Pseudoduganella albidiflava: one gene and its partners. The protein of the gene in region 2 interacts with the protein of the main gene of each other region in a pairwise test. Links are inferred from orthologs where the notes say so. Each region holds a gene or a part of one and is shown on either strand. Other genes may lie near its edges. The genes, in order: nth, aceE and EYF70_RS23950.

The links.
Region 1: the proteins of aceE (region 2) and nth interact in binary tests that used the Escherichia coli proteins (3 or more experiments, as listed by UniProt). The link is inferred for Pseudoduganella albidiflava from one-to-one orthologs.
Region 3: the proteins of aceE (region 2) and EYF70_RS23950 interact in binary tests that used the Escherichia coli proteins (3 or more experiments, as listed by UniProt). The link is inferred for Pseudoduganella albidiflava from one-to-one orthologs.

Annotation. Positions count from the first base shown.
Region 1 is NZ_CP036401.1:5,572,728-5,575,858, reverse strand. Bases 48-3,026 are described here. They hold nth (endonuclease III), read right to left. Parts: upstream 1,872-3,026; coding sequence 1,224-1,871; downstream 48-1,223. Other genes in these bases: EYF70_RS23065 (substrate-binding periplasmic protein), read left to right, coding at 2,744-3,026; rsxB (electron transport complex subunit RsxB), read right to left, coding at 1,868-2,572; proB (glutamate 5-kinase), read left to right, coding at 48-902. Outside these bases: more of proB, read left to right, coding at 1-47; more of EYF70_RS23065, read left to right, coding at 3,027-3,131. UniProt on the Escherichia coli protein: DNA repair enzyme that has both DNA N-glycosylase activity and AP-lyase activity. The DNA N-glycosylase activity releases various damaged pyrimidines from DNA by cleaving the N-glycosidic bond, leaving an AP (apurinic/apyrimidinic) site.
Region 2 is NZ_CP036401.1:906,654-910,064, reverse strand. The notes cover bases 136-3,394. They hold aceE (pyruvate dehydrogenase (acetyl-transferring), homodimeric type), read right to left. Parts: upstream 3,033-3,394; coding sequence 336-3,032; downstream 136-335. Other genes in these bases: aceF (dihydrolipoyllysine-residue acetyltransferase), read right to left, coding at 136-314. Also shown: more of aceF, read right to left, coding at 1-135. UniProt on the Escherichia coli protein: Component of the pyruvate dehydrogenase (PDH) complex, that catalyzes the overall conversion of pyruvate to acetyl-CoA and CO(2).
Region 3 is NZ_CP036401.1:5,777,262-5,780,373, forward strand. Bases 132-3,091 are described here. They hold EYF70_RS23950 (ATP-binding cassette domain-containing protein), read left to right. Parts: upstream 132-717; coding sequence 718-2,466; downstream 2,467-3,091. Other genes in these bases: EYF70_RS23945 (HlyD family secretion protein), read left to right, coding at 132-715; EYF70_RS23955 (ABC transporter permease), read left to right, coding at 2,454-3,091. Also shown: more of EYF70_RS23945, read left to right, coding at 1-131; more of EYF70_RS23955, read left to right, coding at 3,092-3,112. UniProt on the Escherichia coli protein: Part of the ABC transporter complex YbhFSR that could be involved in efflux of cefoperazone. Probably responsible for energy coupling to the transport system.

The DNA of each region.
Region 1 (3,131 bases), 4.7 Mb from region 2 along the record:
TCCACGAGTTGCAGGCCTGCGCCGCCGTGGGCCAGATGGGCCTCGCGCAAATCTATGAAACGAGCTTCCGCGCGCATGGCATCGGCACCGCGCAGGTGCTGCTGACACATGCCGACCTGGCCGACCGCGAACGCTACCTGAACGCGCGCTCCACGCTGACCACCCTGCTGTCGCTGGGCGTGGTGCCGATCATCAACGAGAACGACACGGTCGTCACCGACGAGATCAAGTTCGGCGACAACGACACGCTGGGCGCGCTGGTCGCCAACCTGATCGAGGCCGATGTGCTGATCATCCTGACCGACCAGCGCGGCCTGTTCTCGGCGGACCCGCGCAAGGACCCGGCAGCCTTCCTGATCACCAACGGCATCGCCGGCGATGCGCAGCTGGAAGCGATGGCCGGCGGCGCCGGGTCGAGCCTGGGCCGCGGCGGCATGCTGACCAAGATCCTCGCCGCGAAACGCGCCGCCAAGTCCGGCGCGCACACGGTGATCGCCTTCGGCCGCGAGGAAGGCGTGCTGACGCGCCTGGCTTCCGGCGAGGCGATCGGCACCGAACTGCAGGCGCAGACCGGCCACCTCACCGCGCGCAAGCAGTGGATGGCCGATCACCTGCACACGCTGGGCCAGGTCGTCATCGATGCCGGCGCCGTCGAGAAGCTGTCACGCGAAGGCAAGTCGCTGCTGCCGATCGGCGTGCTGGAAGTGCGCGGCGAATTCGGGCGCGGCGCCGTCATCACCTGCATCAGCGAAAAGGGTGTTCCCATCGCCCGCGGCATCACCAACTACACGAGCGGCGAAGCACGGCGCATCCTGCGCAAGCCGTCGGCGGAGATCGAGAGCATCCTCGGCTTCCTCGAAGGTCGGGAGCTGATTCATCGGGATAATCTGGTGCTGCTGTAGGGATGAGCGCTGGTGTCGGACTTCGCTGGCCCGCGGCCAAGGGGTCTGCCGGAGCGCCGTACCGCCCCGCCAGTCGCTGACGGTCGAGCCGCTGGGGTCTGTCCCCGCCAGTCGTTGGCCGAAAGCTTTGTACGCGGCTTCTATCGAGGGGACTGACCCCGGTGTTTGCCGGCGTCATCGCAACACTGGCAAAAACCGGGGTCAGTCCCCTTGATCAACGCTCGCGGTTACGTTCAAGGCAACGACTGTCGGGGACAGACCCCAGTGCTCCACTGCCAACGACTGACGGGACGGTACGGCACTCCGCCATTCCCCTCAAAATCAAACCACCGCCGGTGCCGCCGTCTTCGGCTTGTACTCGCACAGATCCACGATCATGCAATTCCAGCACTGCGGCTTGCGCGCCACGCACGTGTAGCGGCCATGCAGGATCAGCCAGTGGTGGGCATCCTGCAAAAATTCCTTCGGCACGAACTTCAGCAGCTTCTGCTCGACGATGTCCACTGTCTTGCCCGGCGCGAGATTGGTGCGGTTCGCTACCCGGAAGATGTGCGTGTCGACGGCGATCGTCGGCTCGCCGAACGCGGTGTTCAGCACCACGTTGGCGGTCTTGCGGCCCACGCCGGGCAGCGCCTCCAGCGCCTCGCGGTCGCGCGGCACCTCGCCGCCATGCTGCTCGACGAGGATCTTGCAGGTGGCCATCACGTTCTTGGCCTTGGTGTTGAACAGGCCGATGGTCTGGATGTACGGCACCAGTCCGTCGAGGCCCAGGTCGAGGATCGCCTGCGGCGTGTTCGCCACCGGGTACAGCTTGCGGGTCGCCTTGTTGACGCCCACGTCCGTCGCCTGCGCCGACAGCAGCACGGCGATCAGCAGTTCGAACGGGGTCGTGTATTCGAGCTCGGTGGTGGGGTGGGGGGTGGCTTCGCGCAGGCGGCGAAAGATTTCGTGGCGTTTGGCTGCGTTCATTGTTCCGGTTTGTTTTCCTGCGCCGCGGCGGCCCTGGCCGCTTCGGCCTTCAGGCGGGCGCGTTCCATCGCGGCGGCGATGATGGCCCGCTTGCGCTCTTTCTCGGCCAGTTCGGCGGCGTTTTCTGGGGCCAGGTTGTCGACCGCCGCCATCTTGGCCTGGGCCTTGGCAGCCAGCCGCGCATCGTTTTCCTCGCGCTCGCGCTTCAGGCGGGCGATGCGGAAATCGTGGCGGTCGCGCGCGGCGTCCGCGGCGGACTGCGACCAGGCATCCCAGCCGGTGGCCTCGGTCACCGGGTACATCACGATGCAGTCGACCGGGCACGGCTTCACGCACAGGTCGCAACCCGTGCACAGTTCGGGGATGATCGTGTGCATCTGCTTGGCCGCGCCCATGATCGCGTCGACCGGGCATGCCTGGATGCACAGCGTGCAGCCGATGCACAGGGCTTCGTCGATGAAGGCGACGGCACGCGGCCGTTCCAGCCCGTTCTCGAGATTGAGCGGGATGACGGGAAGCCCGGTAACGGCCGACAGCCGCACGACGCCTTCGGCGCCGCCCGGCGGGCACTGGTTGATGCGCGCCTCGCCCGCCGCGATCGCTTCCGCGTACGGCCGGCAGCCGGCATAGCCGCATTTCGTGCACTGCGTCTGCGGCAAGACGTCTTCGATACGGTCGGCAAGGGAAGTCGGTTGGGTCACGATGGCAGCCAGGATGCGCTAACAACAGCAAAGACGCATTATCCTTCATTCGCGCCGCATCGTGCAGCGGGCCGGGACGTGCGCGCAGGCTCCGCTTGGCTTTGCCGCCGCCTTGTGGGAGCATGCGAACATGGAACAAGCAACACCGCCCGTCATGAAAACGATCCGCGCATGAGCGTGCGCCGAGCGCTGGCTCACACCGCGGCCCGGATGCTGGCCGCCGTGCTGGCCTCTGCACGGTCCGCCGCGCCGGGCCGCATGCTGCATTGCGTGCTCGGCGGCGCGGCTGCCGCCGTGTTCACTTCGGCCGCGGCGCAAACGCCCCAGACCATCCGCTTCGCCGCCGAGGAATGGCCGCCGTTCGTCAGCGATGCCTTGCCCGACGACGGCCTGTCCGGCGCGATCCTGCGCGCCACCCTCGACCGCCTCGGCTACACGGCCCGGATCGATTACTTCCCGTGGAAGCGCGCGATGGACCTGGGCTTGAACGACAGCCGCTATGCCGGCTTCCTTGCTGTCTGGCGCACGCCGGAACGGGAAAGGCTGTGCCATTTCTCCA
Region 2 (3,411 bases):
GGAGCCGGCGCGGCAGCAGCGGCAGGCGCCGGTGCCGGCGCGGCGGCGGCGGGAGCCGGAGCAGCGGCGGCCGCACCCTCGGCTTCGACCAGCAACAGCAGCGAACCCTCGGCGACCTTGTCGCCGACCTTGACCTTGATTTCCTTGATGACCCCGGCCGACGACGATGGAATCTCCATCGATGCCTTGTCCGATTCAACGGTGATCAGCGACTGGTCGACCTTGATCGTGTCGCCGACCTTCACCATCAGCTCGATGACCTCGACTTCCTTGAAATCACCGATATCCGGGACTTTGACTTCCACAATGCTCATAGCGTTTGCTCCGTATTCTCGTTATTGGGTCACCGGATTGGGCTTGTTCGGGTTCAGGCCATATTTCACGACAGCCTGTTCCACCACGGCGAGGTCGATCTTGCCCTCGTCGGCCAGCGAACGGAGCGCGGCAACCGTGATGTAGTAACGGTTCACCTCGAAGAACTCGCGCAGCTTGGCGCGGCTGTCCGAGCGGCCGAAGCCGTCGGTGCCCAGCACGCGGTAGGTGCGGTCCTTCGGCATGAAGGCGCGGATCTGCTCGGCGTACAGGCGCATGTAGTCGGTCGTGGCGATGATCGGGCCCTGCGTATCCTTCAGCAGGCCGGTGACGTACGGCACGCGCTGTTCCTTGGTCGGATTGACGAGGTTCCAGCGCTCGGCATCCTGGCCGTCGCGCGCCACCAGCGTCAGCGACGGCGCGGACCACACGTCGGCGGCGATGCCCCAGTCCTTCTCCAGCAGCTCGGCGGCGAAGATGGACTCGCGCAGGATCGTGCCCGAGCCGATCAGCTGCACGCGCTGGCCGGCGTTCGCGGCGCCTTCCTGCAGCAGGTACATGCCCTTCAGGATGCCCTCTTCCTGGCCAGCCTTCAGGCCCGGATGAGCGTAGTTCTCGTTCATGATGGTGATGTAGTAGAACACGTCTTCCTGTTCCGTCACCATGCGGCGCAGGCCGTCATGGATGATCACCGCCAGCTCGTGGCCGAAGGTCGGGTCGTACGGCAGGCAGTTCGGGATCGCCGCGGCGAACAGGTGGCTGTGGCCATCCTCGTGCTGCAGGCCTTCGCCGTTCAGCGTGGTACGGCCGGCGGTGCCGCCCATCATGAAGCCGCGGGCACGCATGTCGCCCGCCGCCCAGGCCAGGTCGCCCACGCGCTGCATGCCGAACATCGAGTAGTACGTGAAGAACGGGATCATCACGCGGTTGTTGGTCGAGTACGACGTGGCCGCCGCGATCCACGAGCTCATGCCGCCCGCTTCGTTGATGCCTTCCTGCAGGATCTGGCCGGCCTTGTCTTCGCGGTAGTACATCACCTGGTCCTTGTCGACCGGCTCGTACAGCTGCCCCTGCTGGTTGAAGATGCCGATCTGGCGGAACAGGCCTTCCATGCCGAAGGTACGCGATTCGTCGACCAGGATCGGCACCACGCGCGGGCCCAGGCTCTGGTCGCGCAGCAGCGCGGTGATGATGCGCACGAACGACTGGGTCGTCGAGATTTCGCGGCCTTCCGCGGTCGGCTCCAGCACGTTCTTGAACGCTTCCAGCGGCGGCACGACCAGCGTTTCATCGGCCTTCATGCGGCGCGCCGGCAGGTAGCCACCCAGGGCCTTGCGGCGCTCGTGCAGGTACTTCATTTCAGGCGCGTCGTCGGACGGCTTGAAGAACGGGATCTCGGCCAGCTTGTCGTCCGGGATAGGAATGTTGAAACGGTCGCGCATTTCGCGGATCGCCTCGTCGTCCAGCTTCTTGGTCTGGTGGGCGGTGTTGCGCGCCTCGCCGGACTTGCCCATGCCGTAGCCCTTGACGGTCTTCACCAGCAGCACGGTCGGCTTGCCCTGGGCTTCCTGCGCCACCTTGAACGCGGCGTAGATCTTGTGCGGGTCGTGGCCGCCGCGGGTCAGGCGCCAGATGTCGTCGTCGCTCATGTTGGCGACCATTTCCAGCAGCTTCGGATGCTTGCCGAAGAAGTGCTTGCGCACGTAGGCGCCATCCTTGGCCTTGTAGTTCTGGTATTCGCCGTCCAGCGTTTCCATCATCACGCGCTGCAGGATGCCTTCCTTGTCCTTGGCCAGCAGCTCGTCCCAGCCCGGGCCCCAGATGACTTTCACGACGTTCCAGCCGGCGCCGCGGAATTCGCCTTCCAGCTCCTGGATGATCTTGCCGTTGCCGCGCACCGGGCCGTCCAGGCGCTGCAGGTTGCAGTTGACGACGATGACCAGGTTGTCCAGCATTTCACGGGCGGCCATGCCGATCGCGCCCAGCGATTCCGGCTCGTCCATCTCGCCGTCGCCGCAGAAGGCCCAGACCTTGCGGCCGTCGGTGTTGGCGATGCCGCGCGCGTGCAGGTACTTCAGGAAGCGCGCCTGGTAGATCGCCATCAGCGGGCCCAGGCCCATCGACACGGTGGGGAACTGCCAGAAGTCCGGCATCAGTTTCGGGTGCGGATACGACGACAGGCCACGGCCGTCGACTTCCTTGCGGAAGTTGATCAGCTGGTCTTCGGTCAGGCGGCCTTCCAGGTAGGCGCGCGCGTACACGCCGGGCGACGAGTGGCCCTGGATGTACAGCAGGTCGCCGCCGTGCTCTTCGCTCGCGGCTTTCCAGAAGTGGTTGAAGCCGATGCCCAGCATGTTCGCCAGCGAAGCGAACGAGGACAGGTGGCCACCCAGGTCGCCATCGGCACGGTTGGCGCGCACCACCATCGCCATCGCGTTCCAGCGCATCCACGAGCGCAGGCGCTCTTCGTATTCCAGGTTGCCCGGGCAGTGCGCGCCCACGTCGGCGGGGATGGTGTTCACATACGCGGTATTGGCGGAGAACGGGATGTCGGCGCCGCGGCGGCGCGCCAGGTCGACCAGGCGCTCCATCAGGTACTGGGCGCGTTCCGGCCCTTCATTCTGCAATACAGCCTCGAGTGCCTCGAGCCATTCCTTGGTTTCCAGTGCGTCCGGATCGTTGGCGGTTTGGGCCGTGACCTGGTCAAGTTGAGCTGACATCTATCTAGTCTCCTGAGTGATTGGCCCGAACCGATCCGGTGATCGTGGCGGACGCGAGGGGTGATTATTTACCAAGACTTTTACAAAGTGCGGAGATTCTAACAGTGAATTTAGCCTTTTTCAAAATACGAAAGCTGTTTTTATAATGTGAAATTTCCCTATGTGGAAATGCTGCAATGCCGCATAAATGCGCAGTTCCCAATCAGTTTCCGTGATCAAAAAATCACTTTTATGAGCACGTTCAAACTGCTTTTGGTTCCACCGCCAAAGGCCACCCCAACGCGTGCATGGTTACCTGGCAGCGACCGATCCGGCTGCGGCGCCGGCAATGGACTGCATGAAGCCCCAGCGCGGCGCAACGCGCCTTTATAATGACGGT
Region 3 (3,112 bases), 4.9 Mb from region 2 along the record:
GCAGGTGCTGCGCCGCCTGCGGGCCGGCAGCCGCCCGGAGGAAGTGGCCCAGGCGCGCGCCAACACCGCCGCGGTACAGGCCGACGCCGACCTGGCGCAACGCCAGCTGGAGCGCCTGCGCGCCACGTGGCGCGAGTCCAATGGGCGCGCCGTCAGCCAGCAGGATCTCGACGCCGCCCAGGCCAGTGCCCGCACGGCCGCGGCCCGCCTGGAAAGCATGCGCAAGGCACAGCAGCTGGTGCAGGCCGGCGCCCGCGAGGAAGAGGTGGCGGAGGCACAGGCGCAGTTGAATGCGGCGCGGGCCGACATTGCCCTGATGGAGCGGCAAATGGCCGAAGCGCGGCTCACCGCCCCGGTGGATGCGATCGTGCGGTCACGGCTGATGGAACCGGGCGACATGGCCTCGCCCCAGCGCCCGGTGTACACGCTGGCCATCGCCGATCCGAAATGGGTGCGTGCCTGGATCGCCGAAGCGGACCTGGGCCGCATCCGCCCGGGCATGGCCGCCAGCATCGCGATCGACAGCCAGCCGGGCCAGCCGCTGCCGGGCCGCGTGGGCTACATCTCTTCCGTGGCGGAATTCACGCCGAAGACGGTGCAGACCGAAGAACTGCGCACCGCGCTGGTCTACGAAGTGCGCGTGCTGGCGGACGACCGGGCCGACCGGCTGCGCCTGGGCATGCCCGCCACCGTGCACATCGACGCGCGCCGCTGACCATGGACCCCGTGCTGGCAATCAGCGGCCTGCAAAAGCGCTTCGGCGCCACCGCCGCGCTGCGCGACATTTCCCTCGCGGTGCCGCGCGGTGCGCTGACCGCCCTGGTGGGCCCCGATGGCGCCGGCAAGACGACGCTGCTGCGCATCGTCGCGGGCTTGCTGGCGCCCGATGCGGGCACGGTGACCGTGCTGGGCATCGACGTCGCCGCCCAGCCGCAACGCGTGCAGGACAGGATCAGCTACATGCCGCAGCGTTTCGGCCTGTACGAAGACTTGTCCGTGCAGGAAAACCTCGACCTGTATGCCGACCTGCACGGTGTGCCGGCCCGGGCGCGCCGCGAACGCTTCGAGCGCCTGCTGGACATGATGGACCTGCGGCGCTTCACGGCACGCCCGGCCGGCAAGCTGTCCGGCGGCATGAAGCAGAAGCTGGGGCTGGCCTGCACGCTGGTGCGCTCGCCCGAGCTGCTGCTGCTGGACGAGCCCACCGTGGGGGTCGATCCCCTGTCGCGCCGGGAACTGTGGCGCATCGTGCAGGAACTGGTCGACAACGAAGCGCTGACCGTCATCGCCAGCACTGCCTACCTGGACGAAGCGGAGCGCTGCGCCACCGTGCACGTGTTGCATGAAGGCCGCCTGCTGGCTTCCGGCACGCCCCGGGAACTGCGCAGCCGGGCGGACGGGCGCACCTTCCTTGCCACGCCGGCCGATGGCGGCGCCCGCGCGCTCCAGGCGCGCCTGCTCGATGCGCGGGCGACCGTGGTGGACGCGGTGCCGCAGGGCGGGCAGGTGCGCATGATCCTGCGTGAGGATGCTCCTCCGGGCTCGCTCGAGCGACTGCTCGGCGGCGCCGGTGCCGTGCCGGTACCGCCCCGGCTGGAGGATGGCTTCATGCTGCTGCTGCGCGGCGGCGGCGGGGAAGCGTCGCCGGCCGCGGACACGGCCACGCTTGCCGCGCCTGTCGCGGGCACCAGCAGTCACGGCGATAGCGACAGCAACGGCGGGCATGCCCCGGTGATCGAAGTGCGCGACCTGGAGCGCCGCTTCGGCGACTTCACCGCGGTCGACAAGACCAGCTTCGACGTGCGCCGCGGCGAGATCTTCGGCTTGCTGGGACCGAACGGCGCCGGCAAGACCACCACGTTCCGGATGCTGTGCGGCCTGCTGCCGGCCAGCGGCGGCACCCTCCGCGTGGCCGGGGTGGACCTGCGCGCCGCCCGTGCGCAGGCGCGGCGCAATATCGGCTACGTGGCGCAGAAATTCGCGCTGTACGGCAACCTGACCGTGGCCGAGAACCTGGCCTTCTTCGGCGGCGCGTATGGCTTGCGGGGCGAGCGCCTCAGGCAGCGCACGGCCCGGATGCTGGACGAGTTCGGCCTGCACGGCCAGGCCGCCGCACCGGCCGGCAGCCTGCCGGGTGGCTTCCGCCAGCGGCTGGCGATGGCGGCCGCCCTGCTGCATGAACCGGCCATCCTGTTCCTCGACGAACCCACCAGCGGTGCCGATCCGCTGGCCCGGCGCGCCTTCTGGCGCCGCATCACGGCGCTGGCGCTGGCCGGCGTCACCACCATCGTCACCACGCACTTCATGGAAGAAGCGGAATACTGCGACCGCGTCGCCATCCAGGATGCCGGCAGGCTGCTGGCATTGGGCACGCCCGGCGAAGTGCGCGAACAGGCCGGCGGCGCCGCCACGATGGAACAGGCCTTCATCGCCATTGTCGAAAGGAGCCGCGCATGCACGACATGAACGGCAGCCGGGGTTTCGTCCGCCGCCTGGCGGCGCTGACCCGCAAGGAATTCCGCCAGTTGCTGCGCGACGCCAGCAACTTGGCGATCGGCATCGCCCTGCCCATCGTGCTGATCCTGATCTTCGGCTACGGCATGTCGCTGGACGTGAAGGATGCGCCGGTCGCGGTGGTGCTCGACGACGCCTCCCCCGCCGCCTACGACGCGGTGGCGGGACTGCGGCTGTCCGGCGCGTTCCGCCCCGTGTTCGTCGCATCGATGCACGACGCCGTGGCCTTGCTGGAACGGCGCGAAGCGGATGCGATCGTGCGCGTGCCGGCCGATTTCTCCGCGCGTCTGGGTGCCGGTGGCGCAGCCATCCAGCTGATCGTCCACGGCGCGGAAGCCAGCCGCGCGGCCATCATCGCCAACTACATCACGGGCGCGCTGGCGCAGTGGCCGCAGCGGCGGCTCGACCGCGAAGGCGGCCCGGCGCTGGCTGCCGAAGTATTGCCCGTCATATCGTCCAACGGTGCCGTCACCATCGAGCAGCGCATGTGGTTCAACGCGGCCAATACCAGCACCTGGTACCTGGTGCCGGGCCTGATCGTGCTGATCATGACGCTGGTCGGCGCCTTCCTGACGGCGCTGGTGATGGCGCGCGAATG